2 regions of the Thermoclostridium stercorarium subsp. stercorarium DSM 8532 genome follow, and region 2 is predicted to be linked to the other one. Evidence: a T-box and tRNA genes for the amino acid it is inferred to sense, from the RefSeq annotation. Region 2 holds a T-box; the other holds one or more tRNA genes.

Region 1 (9,800 bases), 500 kb from region 2:
CGTCCCGTTGATTCGCCTGTTTTATACAGCTGTAACGAATTAATAGTGATGAACAGGCCGTCATTGGACAAATTTGAGAATCTTGTCGAGGAGGGAGGAGTTATAGTAATGGATTCGTCGATAGTGGACAGGGATGTTAAGCGCGGCGACATTGAATCATTTAAGGTACCTGCCACTAAAATGGCGTCGGAGATGGGAAATATGGCTTTTGCTAATATAATTCTTCTTGGGAAGCTGATCAAGGAAAGAAAAACAGTAACGGTGGATAATCTCGAAAAGGCCCTTTATGAAGTTTTGCCCGAAAAAAAGCGTAATCTAATCCCGATGGAAATTAAAGCATTAAAAACAGGTATGGAATACATTTGACAAACCGCAGGCTGCGTATATGTAAAAGAGGCCTGCGGTTTTTTGCGGTTTACCAATCTTTAAAATATTCTCCGAATCTTTTCGTCAGCAGCATAAGAAGCGGATAACCAAGAGCATAGCATGCCAGCAGCTCTCCAAGTCCTACCCAGCCCATACATGCAAGCAGCGGGGTGTCCTTAAAATACAGGAAATGTAAATAACCGCCCACAATTACGGCGTTAAATATAACAGGCGGAAGAGGAACAAGCCATGGATATTTTCTCAATTGCCTTGAAAAAATGGCAGCTATGAGTGTAGTGAGGCTGCCGAAAATTATATCTATCGGTCCGTAACCTCCTATAATATTTGAAACAAGACACCCGACAAATAAACCCGGTATTGCTGAAGACATCACGGCTGGAAGCACTGTCATGGCTTCTGAAACGCGGAACTGAAATATGCCATAAGCGTAAGGCGCAACCAGAACGGTTACGACTGTGTAAATTGCGGCAATCAATGCCGCTCTGGCAATGTACAAGACTTTGTTGTTCATAATAAAAAACCTCCGTAGTTTTGTTTTGGCACCATAAATGGGTGCCGCCCAGGATTTTGCGAACTGGACATGATATATATGCTACCATTTTAATCTGGTATTATCAAGCAAAAATTATTGCGGTAATAACTTTTTCCTGTGTTATAATGGAAGTTGTACGGCAGAGAATGTTTAGCGTTTTTAATCGGGGGGATAAATATGAACAGGAAAAGGGCGTTTGACGAATTAAAAGCAAGGCTGTCCGATGAGAAAAAAATACGGCACAGTCTGGCGGTGGAAGCCATTATGAGGGAACTGGCAGAGTTCTTGCATGAAGAAACCGAGGCTTGGGGGCTTACAGGGCTTCTTCATGACATTGATCTGGATATTGTAGAAGGGGATTTGGAAAAACACGGCCTGGTGGCTGCAGATATTCTGGAAGGCCTTAGTGTTGATCCCGCAATAATTTATTCCATCAAGTCCCACAATCCAAAGCTGGGGTTTCCGAGAAGGAGAAAGGTGGATAAGGCACTGTACTGCAGCGATCATTTGCCCCGCTTTATTGAAAAATGCGCTTCAGCCATTCCTGGCAGAAGTATTTCCGACCTGACAGTGGGTTATCTTATAAAAAAATTTAACGAAGAAGGATTTATAAATAGGGAACATAAGGAACAGATATCAACATGTAATGAACTTGGCCTGTCGCTGGAGAAATTTTTCGAGATAGGCCTTAATGCGATGAAAAATATTAAATATGATATATAAAGTAAAAATATTGTATATTTATATTTTTTATGTTAAATGATATTAATACATGGTATGAATAGCTGTATTAATAAATAAATGCGCCAAAGAAAAACGGAAAAGGGCTGATGTAATGTTAGAGGAAAGAAAAGAGCGAATTAAGGGATTTATACACGATAGCTCATATCACCCATTGACATTTGAAGAGCTTGTTGTATCGCTTGACGTACCAAAGGAAGACATTGAGCTTTTCAGAAAATGCCTGGATGAGCTTGAACAGGAAGGGCATATATATAAAACCAAAAAGAACCGTTATGTTGCTCCCGAAAAAATCGGCCTTGTAACAGGAACTTTCCAGGGCCATGAGCGCGGGTTTGGCTTTGTGTTGCCTGACGAGCCCGATCAGAGTGATATATTCATACAAAGCGACAGAGTTAAGGGAGCTATGGACGGCGATCGGGTTATTGCCCGTATTGTAAAATTTTATAATGACGACAGGCATTCGGAAGGAGAAATTGTCAAAATCCTTTCCCGCGCCAACGATAAAATAGTCGGCACATTTGAAAAAAGCTATTCGGTAGGTTACGTTGTTCCCGATCACAGGAGAATAAAGGGGCATATCATCGTACCCCTTGACAGGTCAATGGGTGCGAAACCGCATCAGAAAGTTGTTGTTCAAATAACCAGATACCCAGAACCCGAAAGAAATGCAGAGGGTCAGATTATTGAGATACTTGGAGATGCGGATACGACGGACGTTGAAGCACTTTCAATCTTGAAAGCATATAAAATACCCGTCGAGTTTCCAGATGAGGTTTTACAGGAAGCCAGAAGCATACCGCAGGAATTAACTCCCAAAGACTACGCCGGCAGACGGGATTTACGTAATTTAACAATGGTTACCATTGACGGCGAAGATGCAAGGGATTTGGATGATGCTGTTTCCCTTGAAATTACCGGGAACGGGAACTATCTCCTCGGTGTTCATATAGCAGACGTATCCCATTATGTCAAAGAAAACTCGCCACTGGACAAAGAAGCGTTAAAAAGGGGAACCAGCGTTTATTTCCCCGACAGGGTTATTCCTATGCTTCCAAAGGAGTTGTCAAACGGCATATGCAGCCTTAATCCCAAAGTTGACCGTCTTGCCTTTTCAGTTTTTATGGAAATTGACCCCTTAGGCCGTGTAATAAACCATGAGATCGTTGAAAGCGTAATTAACGTTAATGAACGGATGACATATACCGATGTGTATAAAATACTTGAAGAAAGGGATCAGGATTTAATTGAAAGATACAGGCCGCTGGTTCCGATGTTTGAAAAAATGAAGGAACTGGCCTTAATATTGATGAAAAGGCGCAGCCTGAGAGGTGCTATTGATTTTGACTTTGAAGAAACAAAGATTACCGTGGATGAAAACGGCAAGCCGGTAAATATAGGAAAATATGAAATTACAATTGCAAACAAGATAATCGAAGAATTCATGCTGCTGTGCAACGAAACGGTTTCCGAACATTTTTACTGGGCCGACATACCGTTTGTTTACCGTATTCACGAAGATCCCGATCCCGATAAGATCAAAAGGCTGAATGAGTTTTTGTTTAATTTCGGAGTCAGAATTAAAGGCAGCGGCCATGTGCATCCGAGAGCTTTGCAGGATGTTCTTGACAAAGTTAAAGGAACGCCGCAGGAAAGAATTATCAGTACAATGATGTTGAGAAGCTTACAGAAGGCAAAGTACAGCGATGAGCATACGTGGCATTTCGGCCTTGCCGCGGATTATTACTCCCATTTTACATCACCGATAAGAAGGTATCCTGATCTGATAATACACAGAATAATGAAGGAGTATCTGCACGGAAAATTCGACGAACAAAGAAACGAACATTACTCGGCTATTCTTCCTGATGTTACTAAACACTGTTCAGAAAGGGAAAGAAGCGCAGAGGAGGCCGAAAGGGAATATGAAGCGAAGCTGAAAGCCGTATATATGCAGGAGCATATAGGGGAAACCTTCACCGGAATTGTTTCGGGCATAACCTCATTTGGCATGTTTGTAGAGCTTGAGAATACCGTAGAAGGTTTGATACGGCTTACCAGCATGGACGATGATTTCTATGAGTATGATGAAAAAATGCAGGTTCTCATTGGAGTAAGGACAGGCAGGATATACCGTATAGGTGATACTGTCGAAGTTGTGGTTACAAATGCCGATCCGAAAACAAGACAGGTGGATTTTGTACTGACAGTGAACGCACGTGAGGCAGATCCTTACGCGGAAGATTCAAATGGCAATGGCATGAAAAAACGGGGCAAGTCAGGCAAAAAGAAAAAGAACACGGATAATAAAGTTTTGGAACACATAAACGGGAAAAAGAAAAAACGAAAGAAATAAGAATGCAGCCTCTCTTCAGCTTTGGGCTGCATTTGTTTTTCCAATTAGCATTTATTTGTTGTAACAAAAATATCATAAAATTTATGCTTGACTTTTATAGCGTCAGCAGTTAAAATAATATTCGTCAGTCTTCTGGGGCCCATTGGTCAAGTGGTTAAGACATCGCCCTTTCACGGCGGTAACGGGGGTTCGAGTCCCCCATGGGTCACCATTTTAAAACTGGCCCAGTAGTTCAGCCGGTTAGAACGCTAGCCTGTCACGCTAGAGGTCGAGGGTTCGAGTCCCTTCTGGGTCGCCATTTAGTGATATGCTGGTGTAGCTCAGCCGGTAGAGCAGCTGACTTGTAATCAGCAGGTCGGGGGTTCGAGTCCGCCCACCAGCTCCAAATAAAACCCGCTAACAGCAAAGGTTAGCGGGTTTTGTTGTTTAGAAGCGAATTGAATGTTAATTAAGTTGTTTACCTTTTGCCTACTATAGATATAATTTTGCAAAACTTTTAAGGTTGGTATTATATTAATAACAGCTGAAAGAGATCTAATCCGGAGTTTTCAGCCACACCATAAGATGTTGCGGCTATTGTTTACAGAAATAAATTCAAATTCATGCTGCGACAAGTTAAAAATACCCCGGGCGTTATTCATTTATAAGCATAAATTGAAATAGAAAAAATATATGGTAAATTGATTTATGGAATAATTCTGTCGATGGCCAGTAGCTTATAAAAGCAAGGGATCGGCAGATGTAAAAATCGAGCAGTATCAAATATTTACGGGTTTTAATGCTTAAAAACTTGTAAACTGCAATTTTATAAAAGCGGCTTTTTATGCCAGGTTTTAGGGTTTGAAGTTTACCTATAAGGAATTGAAACTCACCGTTTTTAGCGAAGGCTTGTCTTTCCAAAAAAGATTTAAGTTTACCTGTAAGGAATTAAAACAATCCTAGCTGGCCATATTCATTATATCCACAACGGTTTTAAAGTTTACCTATAAGGATTGAAAGGTGCGAAAGTAACGCCTGACGCCGGCGGCGGTTGGTTAGAAGTTTTTACCTGCAAAGATTGAAATGCCCTATGTTTTTGAGTTTACCTATGAGGAGTTGAAACTGTCTCTTTTTTATTTGTTCTGAGAATCTTAATGCATGCAATTTAAAACTATATGTTTGAGTCTGTCTGGATAGTGTCTTGTCAAGTGGTGTAAAATGATTTCTACTTTATCATTTTTTCACCTCATTTATGTAATAAAGCTACTGGCGTCAATGTAAATTCATTTATCGATGTAATCTTTGACATTGATTCCAAACTGAAATAACGCCGCCCTACTTTCCATTCATCATTTTGTTCCATGAGCATTGCTCCTACCAATCGGATTACCGCCTCACGATTTGGAAATATGCAAACAACATCCGTTCGACGGCGAATTTCACGGTTAAGTCTCTCCAGCGGATTGGTAGAGTGTATCTGTGCCCAATGCTCACGAGGAAAAGCCATATATGCCAGGATTTCTTCTTCTGCTTCTTCAAGAATTTTCATTGCTTTTGGAAAACGATTTTTAAGCTCATCTACTACATGCCTTAACTGTTCCCTCGCAGATTCCTGATCATTCTGGGCAAATATTGTCCGTATTATCGATGATACCATCCCCTGATAATGCTTTGGTACCTGGCTTAATACATTTCTCATAAAATGTACACGGCATCTTTGCCATGCACTTCCCGTTAAAATCTTCTTTATTGCAGCCTTCAGCCCTTCATGTGCATCACTGATTACAAGCCTTACACCTTTTAGACCCCTTGCTACCAGCCTTCTTAAAAACTCCTCCCAAAAAGCCCCGTCTTCACTCATCCCTACATCAAAACCTAATATTTCCCGTTCACCTTGTTGATTAACTCCTACTGCTATAACTAGTGCCATACTGCATACCCTGCCTCCTTCCCGAACCTTGGGGAAAGTGGCATCAAGCCAAAGGTAAGGATATTCTCCTTCCAGTCTACGGGGGTGTTAAAATAAAATTGTGTCTGGTGTATAATAAAATCACAAAGGAGGCTGGTAATTATGGATAAAAATACCTATTATGAAACAGTCAAAAATATGGCGGTTGAAAAAGTATTAAACCAGTATTGCTCTGATTCAGATCCATCACGCCCTGCCCTCAAAAAGTTGCTGGAGGATTTGCTCGACTGGTTTATGTTGTCTGAACGCCAAATCTATCTCTTGAAAAACGAGAACGACAAAGGCAACGGCTTTTATGATAGAAAACTTGGTACACCTATGGGTAACCTGGACATCTCTGTCCCAAGAACTCGCACTGGCGATTTCAGACCCCACATCCTACCTGAACCGTATAAAAGGGTGGATGAATCCTATACAGACCTTCTTATGTCCCTTGTTGTCAACGGTTATTCAGAATCTTCTCTCTTAAATACCCTCAAAAGCCTCAACCTTCCTTACTCTGATGATGAACTCAACAAAATCAAAGATGACCTAAAAAGTGAATTAGACCTTTTCAAACAACGGGAATTACCCGAATCGGTGTTTGCTTTATTAATCGATGCTTATCATTGTGAGATAAAAGACGGCTCAAAAGTGAAGAAAGCCGCATGCTACATAATCCTTGGCGTTGATATGGAAGGTAAGAAAGACATCTTTGGCCTTTACACCTTCTTCGGCAAAGAAAACAGAGCCGATTGGAACAAGGTCTTTGAAGACTTGATAAACCGCGGTCTTAAACGAGTTTTAGTGGTTGTAAGTGATGATTTCCCAGGTATTATCGAGACCGTCAAAGCTGTATATCCATATGCTGATCATCAGCTCTGTTTTGTACACCTTCAGAGAAATATCCGCAAATACATGACCAAAGCTGATGCCGCAGAATTCAATAAAGAACTCGATAAAATAAAATTTGCTTCTTCCTTTGATGAAGCTGTTCAAAAGTTTTATGACCTTTGCAGTAAATTTAAGAGTAAATATAGCCGATATATGAACATTCTCATGGAGAAAGCAGAACATTATATGGCTTTCATTAAATACCCCGAATCCTTGAGGAAGCATGTTTATACTACCAACAGTGTAGAGAGTATCAACAGTCTAGTTGAAAAAATTCGGATAAGATCGGGTGGTTACTTTAACTCTGTCGAAGTATTGGAAATTAACATATATTTACAGAGGGAGAACTTGAGGCGGACAAAATGGAAAAAAGCGGTACCAATGATAAATGCTCACATTTATGAAATACAACAAATTTTCCAGTTACGTTACTTTAATCAGACACAAAATTCTTGACAACTCTCGTCTACGGTTTTTAAATTCTTCTACAAATTCATCCAGTTGCTTACTGATTCTTGATACTTCGCTTTTATCAATCCCTTTCATTCCAAGAGCTTCTACAAGTTCATCCACCTTCCTGGTACTTACTCCATGAACATAGGCTTCCTGAACTACATTCAATAATGCTTTCTCTGACATTTTCCTCGGTTCTAAAAGACTTGGAAAATAACTTCCGTGACGTAACTTGGGAATGCTTAACTGTAATGTTCCTACTCGAGTATCCCATTCTCTTAGGCGATATCCATTGCGATAGTTGTTTCTACTATCATTTCTTTCATACTTTTCAGCACCTATTATTGATGTAACTTCCGCATCCATTAGGGCATTAATGAGTAATGTTAATGCTTCTTTTAAAAAATCTTTATCTTTTTCAACAACATACTTGCTAAGTTGTTCTAAAAGTGCCATTCTATTATTAGTAGCCACGGTATGACCTCCTCTACTTTATTTGTTTTTGTTTTGTTTCCCTAATAAAGTAGAAATCATATCGTGGTTACTTTTGTCAATTAGCTTCCACGAAATTTACACCACTACTTAAGACTATAACTCTGTCTGAAATACCATCAGCTGTTTTTTCTTACATAAAACTTCTCAATAAACCCAAATTTGTTTTGTCGGGGTTCTGCCAGAAATTTTATTAGATTTAACAATTTAAAACATATTAATCGCAAAGCATTTCAGTAATTCAATGCTGTTCCGCAAAATTACACTAAAATATACTTTTTGTCCGCTGTGAATTTTTACGTTAACCTTATCTGATAATTTAGCATTCATGTATTCAAATTAGTTATTTTACACATTATAACAGTTTTAACCGGGCTGAAGGGAACACAGGTAGCATCAGGGACGTAATATAACCAATATGATGTGCATTGTGGCGTATAAACATGCCCTTTTTTTATTTGTATGTTATAATTGTTTACATAAATAGTTAGGGGAGGGTAAAGTAATGATAATAAATATCATTGCCATATTAGTGTATTTTTTCTTGGCATACGCCACATATTACAGGTCGCAGAAATATAATGCAAATCCGTATTTATGGTTTTTGATAGGTCTGTTTCTGCCCTACTTTGGTTATCTGGTTGCTTTGCTGTATTTTCGCAGAAAAAATGCGGTTAATAAAAATCCTACCATGTTACCTCTTGGTTTTAGAAGCAAAAGGCCGTGGAAGATGGCTTTGGCGTCATTGTTTTATTGTCTTCTTATATTATCGGCCTGCGCCGCTGTAATTACAGAAAACACCGGCAGTCAGCTGATAAAGGACGCTGGTAATACTGTTTCGGTCAATACCCATGATAATCAGATAAGTTTGGAATTTTCAAATACCGTTGATAACAACGTTACTGCTCAGAACGATGCGGAATTGTCATCGCCCGGAATTAATGCCGGAAACAATTCAGAGTCTGAAAAAGCGGCTGACGGATCTCCGGTAAGCGGCTCTGAAGCAACTGAAACAACGGAAACGGGTACAGATTCAACAAAAGATGCCAATGGCCAGAAGGCAACGGATAATGTTTACGGAACGCTAAAAGTCCATTTTATCGATGTGGGACAGGCGGACTGTATTTTTGTTCAGGCGCCTGAGAAGAATATGTTAATTGATGCAGGAAACAATGCAGATGGCGACCTGATTACAGCTTATTTAAAAAATCTGGGCATAAACAAGATTGATGTAGTGGTCGGTACTCATCCGCATGAAGACCATATAGGAGCATTGGATACGGTTATAAACACCTTTGAAGTCGGAAAAGTGTATATGCCCAAAATTAGTCACAATACGAAAACATATGAAGATGTGCTTCTTGCCATACAGAAAAAAGGGCTTAAAGTAAATACTGCAACGGCAGGGGGAGCTTTAGATTTAGGGAAAAACGTGAATGCTGAAATACTTGCTCCGAACAGTGACAATTATGATGATTTGAATAATTATTCCGTCGTTATAAAACTTACTTTTGGGGAAACATCTTTTCTTTTCACAGGGGATGCTGAGAAAGTATCCGAGGATGAAATGCTGAATAAAAATTACGACCTGAAAGCTGATGTGCTGAAAGTTGGGCATCATGGCAGCAGCAGTTCTACAAGTCCTGCATTTTTAAAGGCCGTTTCACCGAAGTATGCGGTAATCAGTGTGGGAAAGGATAATCAGTACGGGCATCCGGACAGTATTATTCTGAACAGACTGAAAGTGGCCGGTGTGAAGACATACAGAACCGATGAAGCCGGAACGGTTATAATGGAAAGTGACGGCAACAATATTAAGATTAATACTGAAAAAGGAAGAATTCTGCAAAATCCCACACTGACACCTGCACCGACACCTGCTGCAAAGGCAACAGGTACGCCGACACCTTCACCGGTACCTTCGACATCTGCTTCAACACAGCAAAAAGCGTCGGAAACCAAAAACGTAACCGTATATATAACGAAAACGGGTTCGAAATACCATTCTGATAATTGTA
Region 2 (9,800 bases):
GCGCGGGGGTTTGATACTTTCCAATCCATGCTTGGAAACGGGGAATTTGACAGAATTTTGGTGCGTCCAAGGAATGAAATATTTCAGGTTTTGGCATCCAGGATTGAGCTGACGCGAGCAGGCAGATTCCTTCAGGCTGTCATAGTTTTTGCGTATACAATCCCTGCCGGCGGGATTGTGTGGAGTCTGGATAAAATCTTAACTCTAATTCTGATGATTACAGGCGGAGTGGTTATATTTTCAGGACTTTTTCTTGTTTATGCCGCACTCTGTTTTTTCACAACCGAAGGGCTTGAGTTTATGAACATTTTTACCGACGGAGGCAGGGAATTCGGCTGTTATCCTTTGTCAATATACGGTGAAGGAATCCTGAAATTTTTTACATATGTGGTTCCGATGGCGTTATTTCAGTATTATCCACTGCTATATCTTACCGGTAGAAGCGATAACGGATTATATATGCTTTTACCTGCCGTGGGTTCTTTGTTTATAATACCATGCTACATTTTATGGAAAATCGGAATGCACCGTTATAAATCCACCGGCTCATAGAATTTATAATTAATATTTAAAAAATTTTTTTCATATCAACACTTTTTCCTTTTTATTCGTTATATTATCGAAAATATTCCCAAGATGAATTTGTATGCAAAATTCATCGCCGTGGCACAGAAGTTATGTGAAAATGTGTTACATGCACATGACGGATAACGGGCACAGGGTGAAGGAAGAGACATTATGATTAAATTGCTTTATTCCAGGTTCTATAATGAATTATTGCGCTTTTGTGTCTCACTTTCCCATGACGTGGCGTTTGCTGAGGACATTGTCCAGGAAACTTACCTTCGCGCTCTGGCAAATGCCGACATACTCAGTGAACTGCCTGAAGCAAAGTGCAGAGTGTGGCTATACCGTACCGCAAAGAACATATTTATTGATCATGTAAGAAGACTGGCAAAGAGCATTGAGCCTGCTCAGGAACCGGCAAGTGAGGATGATTATTCAAAAGTCATGGTACAAATGATGTGCTGTCACCTTCCCGAAAACGAACGTACACTGTTTCTGCTTAGGTATTTGCATGGGTATAACTCCACCGAACTTGGAGAGATGTTCGGCATACCGCCTTCTACGGTAAGAGCCAGACTCGCTTCCGCACGGGCGAGATTAAAAAAATATTTTAATGAAAATTAATATCCGGAGGTATTATTATGCCAAAAAACAAACTTATTATCAATGCTGCCATTTGCGACGCAAGAAACGTAAAGGAAGAAACCCTTGCCAATTATGAGAATATTACAATTAATTCGGCTGTGATTCTTATTACACCCGAGTCCAAGAACCTTCTTCACAGTTACGGTGTGGCCCTTAACTGTTCCGATGTCGTGGAATTGGACAAGGATTCCGATGTGGATATTATGATTCAGAACGGGCGTTTTGTTATATCGGCATCGGATCCCGGTGGCAAAAAAGTGTATCTGATGGTTAACGGAGCTCTGGAAATAGAACCGGGGGCCGAAAAGGCACTCGAACGGTTTGTGGGGATTTATGTTAACGGGATGGTAATTTACCCCGAAAGTTTGTCTTCATATCTGGGCTCGCTTAAAGTGAACGGCAGTATAGAAACCTATCCTGATGACGCCATTTTGCTTAAAAATACTTTCGTTGTGGACAGGACGTTTATTAAAAGGTGTAAGAATGCCAGATATTTTGCCAGAAAGCGTGTGGTTATACTTGATAATTCATTGGATATTGCAGAGATGGTGAACAGAGGCGTGAGATTTCTCACAAAAAACGCAGTAATTGCAGAGTCCCTCGTTGATGCGGCTTTGCAGCTGTTCGACGATACAACCGGAATAGTCACCGTTCCCGACGGCTGCAGTTTTGTAAACGGAAGTTCCGAGCTCAGCCGGGCACTTTTGATAAAATATGGCCCGAAACTTTTTATTAACGGCGATTTAATGATTGATTTGAAAGCCGCCGATTTACTTGAAAAGATTGAATATCTCCATGTAACCGGGACTGTAAGAATACCTAAATCCCTTGAAGAGTCATTTTGTAAAATTGATGCCCACTATGGAAATTTAATGTTTGTGCGCGGAAAATGCATAATCGATAAGGTAAGCCTTAAAATCGACAGGCGTATGCTGGATCAGAACGGGGACGGAATCACGGTTATTGACTGCGTGAATGTAAGCATAGACGAGGATGTGCCGCCAGAACTGATACTTGAGCGCGTTGAATTCAAAGATTGTGTTAACATAAACTGTTTCCCCGGGCAGCGAAGCGCCGTTGAGGAAGTATCGGAAGATGTGGTTAATATTAACGATTCGGGCAGGGGAATAAAGGGAATACTCAGCGCAATTATACCCAATTTGGGAGATTTGAGCGATTCAAAAATAATCAATGCGTCCAGTTACACATTGTAAAAGCGGTTAGCCAGGAGCATTTGCCGGTCAAGTTTTCAATTTACTGACGAAGAGATTCCGAAGCTGGGTTTTCGGGCTGAAAACCCAGCTTTTTTACGGTGCTTTTTATAATTATCCGTTAATCATTTCAAGCAGTCTTAAATAATGGTTCGCTTCACGCAATACGTGATCGGCCAGAAGGGGAGGAATTATGGATTTTATTCTGCATCTTAGTATTCCGTCGGTTCCCGCCCTTTTGAAATTCCTTATTGCTTCGGTAAGGCTTAAGCTGTCCCGTTTTATTTGATATTCTGCAGTCCTTACGCAGTCCCTTGCCAGTTTTTCAAAACCTTCGGCAAAGTTCCGCGCTGTTTCCTTGAGTTTTCTTTCGGACGGATCCATCATTCCGTCAATAAACAATGCATGTTCTCCCATCAGATGATTCCAGAAATTAAGCTCCTCGCAAAGGGTTTTCCGCGGAAGCTCCTTTTTCTGCAGCGATTTTAAAAGTCCGGCGTAATAATCAGCTTCGTGGGTGACATGCTCCAGCAACTCGTTATAAAGAGTTATAAATATCCTGCATTCTCCCGAAAGGGTGGATATTCTTTTTTGAAATGCAATTACTTCTTCCAGAAGATTAATGGTTCTTTGATTGAGATCACCCACTATATTTTCCGACGATTCCCGGTAATAATCAGCCGGTATTGAAGTGAGCCCTGTTAACCGGTATTCGGCTTTTGTTATTTCGGTGTTGAGTTCCGCGCCTGTTAAAGCCGATGTCAATTCTTCAGCCGTCAGTGTAAATGGGGTAACAAGTTCATTTGAACTGATAACGTTTACTGAGATTGCCCGGTCGGAATAACTCACCGTTTCGGCCAGAAGGCGTTCAAATTCTTCTTTCAGGTTTTTGGCTTCGGCTATGTAGTCGGCGTTAACCGGTGCTAAAGCCGTTTCAATAAAGAACAGATGCTCCTTCATAAGTCTTTGAAAGAAAAGGTTTATTTCCAGGGAAAGCCTTATGAATTCATTATTTGGCAGCAATATTAACCCACCCTTTTTTGTTGTTGCATATTATCATAATATTTGGAAAATTTCAAAAAGTGTTTGTCTGATGAATGGCGTTACTGTTAAAATCGGGCCGCCCGCAGGTTCCCTGACCGTTTGCCGGATAAGGCCGTATCGGGCGGCAGCAGAAGCGTAAAATTTTACTGGCTTGCCGGAAAGTTATATCGCGGATGGCATGTCTCACTTTACATTGTAAAAAAGGCGGGAATTATTTTTATAACCCGCCTTTATTGGTTAATTCATAATGTATCTGGGAACTCCCATATCCAGTTCAGGTTTGATTTTTTCCATGAAACTTTCGAAAGTCATGAACCCAAGATTTCCTTCTTTTCTGAGCGCACCGAAAAACCTTTCCTTTCAATTTCCCTGTCTCCGACAACAAATATGATTGGTGTTTTTTTCATCTCCATTTTTCTGATTTTCGCATTCATTTTATCGTCGCCTGAATCAAGACTTACGCGTAACCCTGATTTTTTTAATTTTACCGATAAATCTTTGCAGTAATCGTTATTCCGGCTGCTTACAGGCACAATGCCTATCTGGACGGGTGCAAGCCACAACGGGAATTTTCCGTTGTAGTGTTCAATGAGCATTGCAAAAAATCTTTCCATGCTGCCGAATAATGCCCTGTGCACCATCAACGGCGTATGTTTCAGACCGTCAGCGCCTACATATTTCATATTGAATCTTTCAGGAAGATTGAAGTCAAACTGGATTGTACTGCACTGCCACTCTCTTCCTAAGGCATCGCGCAGTTTCAGATCTATTTTCGGACCGTAAAAGGCTCCGCCGCCCTCATCAATCTGATATTCCAGACCTGCCCTGATTACGGCGGACTTCAATATTTCTGTCGCCCTGTTCCAGTCATCTGTACTGCCTATGGACTTGTTCTCAGGCCTTGTTGCAATATAAGCCTTAAAGTCATTAAGACCGAATGACTGAAGAATGTAAAGTGAAAATTTAAGAACATTGAAAATCTCATCATTTGCCTGCTCAGGAGTGCAGATAATATGAGCGTCATCCTGAGTAAACCCTCTTACCCTTGTAAGTCCGTGTAATGTTCCCGAAAGCTCGTACCTGTATACCGCGGCGTATTCGGCATAGCGAATGGGCAAATCCCGGTATGAACGCACCGAACTGTTATAAATCATGACATGAAAAGGACAGCTCATGGGTTTCAGATAGTATTTCTCGTTGTCTATTTCAATGGGGTTGTACATGGAATCCTTATAGAACTGAAGATGACCCGAAGTTTTCCATAATTCCGCCCTTCCTATATGCGGTGTATATACCCACTCATAACCGTTCAGCACGTGTGCCGTCTGACTGAATTTTTCCAGAAGGTATCTGACCATAGCGCCTTTGGGATGCCATAAAACAAGCCCCTGACCGACGTCCTGGGAGAAACTGAAAAAGTCAAGCTGTTTGCCCAGGATTCTATGATCCCGTTTACTTGCTTCTTCAATTTTACTGATATACGTTTTAAGTTCTTCTTTACTTTCCCATGCCGTGCCGTATATCCGCTGCAGCATGGGTCTGCCGGCGTCTCCTTTCCAGTATGCTCCTGAAAAACTTAACAGTTTGAAAGCATGCAGATTCAGTTCTTTCAATGACGACAGTACCGGACCGCCGCACAAATCGTAAAATTCACCGATTTTGCAGACCGGTATTTGAGGGTTTTCAGAGTTTTTGCAAATTTCGCCCAGCAATTCAAGTTTATACGGCTGCCCGCTGAAAATATTCCTTGCCTTGTCAAAATCAACGGATTCTTTTGTTATCTGGTATCCTTTATTTATCAGTTCAACGATTTTATTTTCTATCAGTTCCAAATCTTCCGGGACCAAGGGCCTCGGAAGCTCAAAATCATAAAAGAATTCATTCTCTGAAACTGTGCCTGTACCCAGCTTTGCCGAACCGAAAATTTCACCGACGGCGCACGCAAGAACAAGAACCATTGTGTTTTTACTTTGTGCAGTCTTTCATTTATTTCAGCCATGACAAAACACTCCTTATAATATTTTTTTAAAGGCATGAGACCGATCTTTTAACGTTTTTTGCCCAGTTTCCGCAGACGATGACTTAAGCGATAAATGAGCTGCGGGTTATAGTTCCCGAACTGTCTGCGAAAAATATCGTACTGCCGTCGTAAGATAAGCAGGCGGTAACAAACAGTATTTTTCTCACAGTTCAGCACCACCTTCCGGGTATAATAAAAAACTCCCATCCCGCAATGGGATGAGAGCAGTTCTCACGGTTCCACCCAAATTACAGCCATATAAAACGGCTGTCACTCATTGTGATTATAACGGAATCACCGGTTGCACTTACTTTAAGTTTCGGTGCACTGCTCAGAGGGGGTTTTCAATTTTCCATGTTTAGAAGTGCTCTCAGCCTTCCGGCACTTCCTCTCTGTAAACTGGGCAAAATTTACTCGTCCTCGTCATCACATTTGTTTGTATTTTTTTGATATTATAGCAGATATTTTTTAAAAAGCAAATGATTTCGCATAATTGAAACAATAACGTTTTATTTTCTGTTTTCAGTATATGCTGTTGTGCTCAAAAGGCGTACATAAGCCTGCATTTCGTCTGACAACGTTCCAAAAGGGGTACAGGCCGGCGGTTAATTTATTTTGTTGATTTGGAAGTCAAGCTGTGCAATAATATATTGAGTAAAGTCGGCCAGATTTTGAAAAATGTAATTTACTGAGTTATAATGTTAAGTTGAAATGTCCGATAATTTTATCGTCCTTAAAAAACTCTGATTTTTTCAGAGCTATTGTTGCATGTTTGGTATTTTATGTTTGGCGCAATCAAAAAATATTAATCGGAGGAGAGGATGATTAAAATGGGGCAGAAAGGAATAGTGGTGGTTTAAGAATGACAGTGGATTCAGACAGACCTAAGTTCCCCAAAAGGGCGGTAGTTACAGCCGGGATGCCGTATGGCAATAAAGAACTGCATTTGGGCCATATAGGCGGTGTTTTTGTCCATGCAGATACTTTCGCGCGTTTTTTGCGCGATCGTATAGGAAAAGAAAATGTAATATTTGTTTCCGGCACCGACTGTTACGGCTCTCCGATTCTGGAAAACTACCGGCAGTTGGTTGAGAACGGTGAATTTAAGGGCACAATCGACGAGTTTGTACAACAGAACCATAAACTTCAGAAAGAGATACTTGACAAATATTACATTGATATAAATCTTTTTGCGGCTTCAAGTTTCGGGCCGGCCGCGGAAAATCACCGAAAATTTTCGGAAGAGTTTATAACCAGGCTTTATGAGAACGGGCACCTGATCAAAATGACCACGTCCCAGTTCTATGATCCAGAGGTTGGCATGTTCCTTAACGGCCGCCAGGTGGTGGGAAAATGCCCTATTGAGGGATGTAAATCCGAAAGAGCCTATGCGGATGAATGCTCGTTGGGGCATCAGTATATGCCGCAGGATCTTATTGATCCCAGAAGTACCCTTACCGGAAAAAGGCCTGAAATGAGGGATGTTACAAACTGGTACTTCAGGCTCGACGGTTTCCGCGACCTTTTGGTTCAGTGGGTTGAAAGGCTTGAAAGTGACGAAAGCGCAAGGAAGTTTATGATAAAGAGTATAAAAGAATTCCTTGAACCACCGGTTATTTATGTTAAGAGAGAATTTCTTGACGTGGTTGAGAAAATAAAGGATAAGCTTCCTGACTTTACGTTAATTGACGAGGGCAAGTCCTCTGCTGTGATGTCTTTTGACAAGCTGGAAAAACGGGAAAAAGCCTCTTTGATACTTGCCGAAAACGGAGTGCGTTTCCGCACAGGTAAAACCCTTGTTCCTTTCAGAATTACAGGAAATGTGGAATGGGGCGTACCCGCTCCGTGCATTGAAGGCCTTGATGGTCTTACCGTTTGGGTATGGCCTGAATCACTGTGGGCACCCATATCCTTTACAATGACATACCTTGAGATGAATAACAGGGACAAGAATGAATGGAAGGAATGGTGGTGTTCAAAGGATTCACAGGTCTATCAGTTCCTTGGCGAGGATAATGTTTATTTCTACGGACCTGCCGAAATGGCAATGTTCATGGCTCAGCAGGGGAAAAATCCCACCGTTGATCCGCCCGAAGGTCAGTTGCAGCTGCCGAAACTGATTGTTAATAACCATATTCTGTTCATGAATCAAAAAGCAAGCAGCAGCGGAAGTATAAAACCGCCTTCTGCGCGGGATTTGCTGGAATATTATACCCCTGAGCAGTTAAGGGCTCATTTTCTGGGTCTGGGCCTTGGCATCAGAAGCGTGAGTTTCCAGCCAAAACCCTTTAATCCGTCAGCATCCGAAAAAGACAGCGATCCGGTGCTGAAAGAAGGCAATTTACTCACCAATGTTTTCAACCGCGCTGTCAGGTCGTGTTTCTATACGGCGCAGAAATATACCGACGGTAAAATTCCTGTAAGGAAAATAAGCGAAGAAGTAATTAAAGAGTCCAACGAGACCATACTTGAATATGAAAGGTTAATGGCCAGGTTTGAGTTCCACCAGGTTATGAACCTTATGGATACGTATATCCGCAACATGAACAAATACTGGTCGAAAATGATCAGGGAAGCAGACACGACCAATAATGAGGAACTGCGTTTGCAGGTGCTTGCAGATACCTTCCATATGGTCAGGACAGCTGCCGTTCTGATGCATCCGATTGCTCCGAAAGGAACCGAGATGATTAGGGAATATCTCAGGGTAGGAGAAGAACTGTGGAGTTGGGACAGGATATTTGATCCCATTTATGAATTTATGGAAAATCCCGAAGAACACAAACTGAAATTCCTTGAACCACGGGTGGATTTCTTTAAGAAACACCCAAGTCAGATTAGTCAGAATGAGTAAACTTTTCAAGCATTATAAAAAATTATAGGTCGGAGAGGGAAATCCTCTCCGACCTTTATTAATCTTGTCAGATTTTGAAGACACTGATGGCTTCTTTCATCTTTGCTGCTACTTCGCCCAGTTCTTTGGCCAATGTGGCAAGATGCTCGATGCTTGCCAGCTGCTCTTCGGTGGAAGCGTTGGCTTCCTGGGATGAAGCGGCTGTTTCCTGGGATACGGCCGAAATATTCTGGATTGAAGCAAGGGTATCCGCTTTACATAAATTCATTTCATTGGTTTGTACCCTTATTTCTTCTATTTTTTCCGCAAGGGCCTGCATAGCGGTATTTATTCTATTGAAGAACTCTATCGTATTGTTGACTGCTTCATTCTGGGATTTCAGCGCTTCTTCCATTTCAATCGAACGGTTTACGGTTATTTGTGTCTGTTTAAGCGTATTGTTTACTATATTTGAAATCTCCTTCGTAGCTTCCATCGATTGTTCTGCAAGCTTTCGAACCTCATCGGCGACTACCGCAAATCCCCGTCCTGATTCACCGGCTCGTGCAGCTTCTATAGCTGCATTTAACGCCAGCAGATTGGTCTGATCAGCTATCGATCTTATTACATCCACAATTTTGCCGATGGATTTTGACTGGGCGTCAAGAGTCTGTATTTCTTTTGTGATGGCGTTGGTGTTGTCGGTTGTTTCAATGGTTTTTCTTTCAAGCTCTTTAACTGTGGTAAGCCCATGCCCTGTAATTTCCATGGCTTCGTTTGAAAGTTTTTCTATCTCGTTCGTCGTTTCGGATACGCTGTTTATTCTCATTGCCAGCTGGTCCATAAGATTTACGCTTTCCTCGGCATTGCTTGCCTGTTCCGACGCACCTTTTGCTATTTCCTGCACTGCATGTGTAATATCCCTTGATATTTCAGATACGTATTCAGTAGTTTCAGCAACTGTTATCGCCGAGTCGGCCACCTTGTTTGAAAGCTCAATTGCGTTTGCAATAAGATTCCTGGTGTTGGAAACCATTGTGTCAATTGCTTTGGAAAGCAGACCAAGTTCGTCGTCCCGCTTAAATGAGAACAGGACTGATAAATCACCTGAAGCTGCCTGTTTTGCAGCGGTTATGATTTTGTTGATGCTTTTGCCCGTGCTTATGGATATGAAAAGCCCTAAAATAACGGCGAATGTTACTCCGGCGAGAACCATAAGTATTGTCCAGAACATGATATTGCGCGATGCCGACATAAGGATTTTCATCGGTGTGAGGGATACCAGTACGAACCCCGTATCGCCCACATAAGTATATGTAAGTAAATATTTCTCTTTATTGTAATGGACAATTTCGGAACCGCTTACTGCATCACTTTCATAAATTTTTTGAATAAAATCCTGCTGATAAAGCTGTTCCGACTGGGATGTATCTCCCGAATCATTTGTATTGGCATTGGAAGAAGAGATAACCCTTCCCTC

The links. A T-box is a leader RNA that pairs with one kind of tRNA and senses whether it is charged. The one in region 2 lies ahead of thrS (threonine--tRNA ligase), so its partner is inferred to be a tRNA-Thr.
Region 1: it encodes a tRNA-Thr, which carries the amino acid that the T-box ahead of thrS (threonine--tRNA ligase) is inferred to sense. The anticodon was not compared.

What each region holds. Positions count from the first base shown of each region.
Region 1 is NC_020134.1:1,355,337-1,365,136, forward strand. It holds gene CST_RS05880 (2-oxoacid:acceptor oxidoreductase family protein) at 1-366, shown strand, start outside; gene CST_RS05885 (QueT transporter family protein) at 416-898, opposite strand; gene CST_RS05890 (HDIG domain-containing metalloprotein) at 1,097-1,642, shown strand; gene rnr (ribonuclease R) at 1,755-4,016, shown strand; tRNA gene CST_RS05900 (tRNA-Glu) at 4,153-4,227, shown strand; tRNA gene CST_RS05905 (tRNA-Asp) at 4,238-4,314, shown strand; tRNA gene CST_RS05910 (tRNA-Thr) at 4,326-4,401, shown strand; partial or broken gene CST_RS05915 (IS256-like element ISCth5 family transposase) at 5,242-6,006, opposite strand; gene CST_RS05920 (IS256 family transposase) at 6,067-7,293, shown strand; partial or broken gene CST_RS05925 (IS256 family transposase) at 7,297-7,764, opposite strand; gene CST_RS05930 (ComEC/Rec2 family competence protein) at 8,288-9,800, shown strand, end outside.
Region 2 is NC_020134.1:1,859,029-1,868,828, reverse strand. It holds gene CST_RS08070 (ABC transporter permease) at 1-552, shown strand, start outside; gene CST_RS08065 (RNA polymerase sigma factor) at 739-1,191, shown strand; gene CST_RS08060 (hypothetical protein) at 1,209-2,426, shown strand; gene CST_RS08055 (DUF2935 domain-containing protein) at 2,538-3,446, opposite strand; gene thrS (threonine--tRNA ligase) at 3,776-5,425, opposite strand; T-box leader at 5,699-5,923, opposite strand; gene CST_RS08045 (methionine--tRNA ligase) at 6,350-8,341, shown strand; gene CST_RS08040 (methyl-accepting chemotaxis protein) at 8,409-9,800, opposite strand, start outside.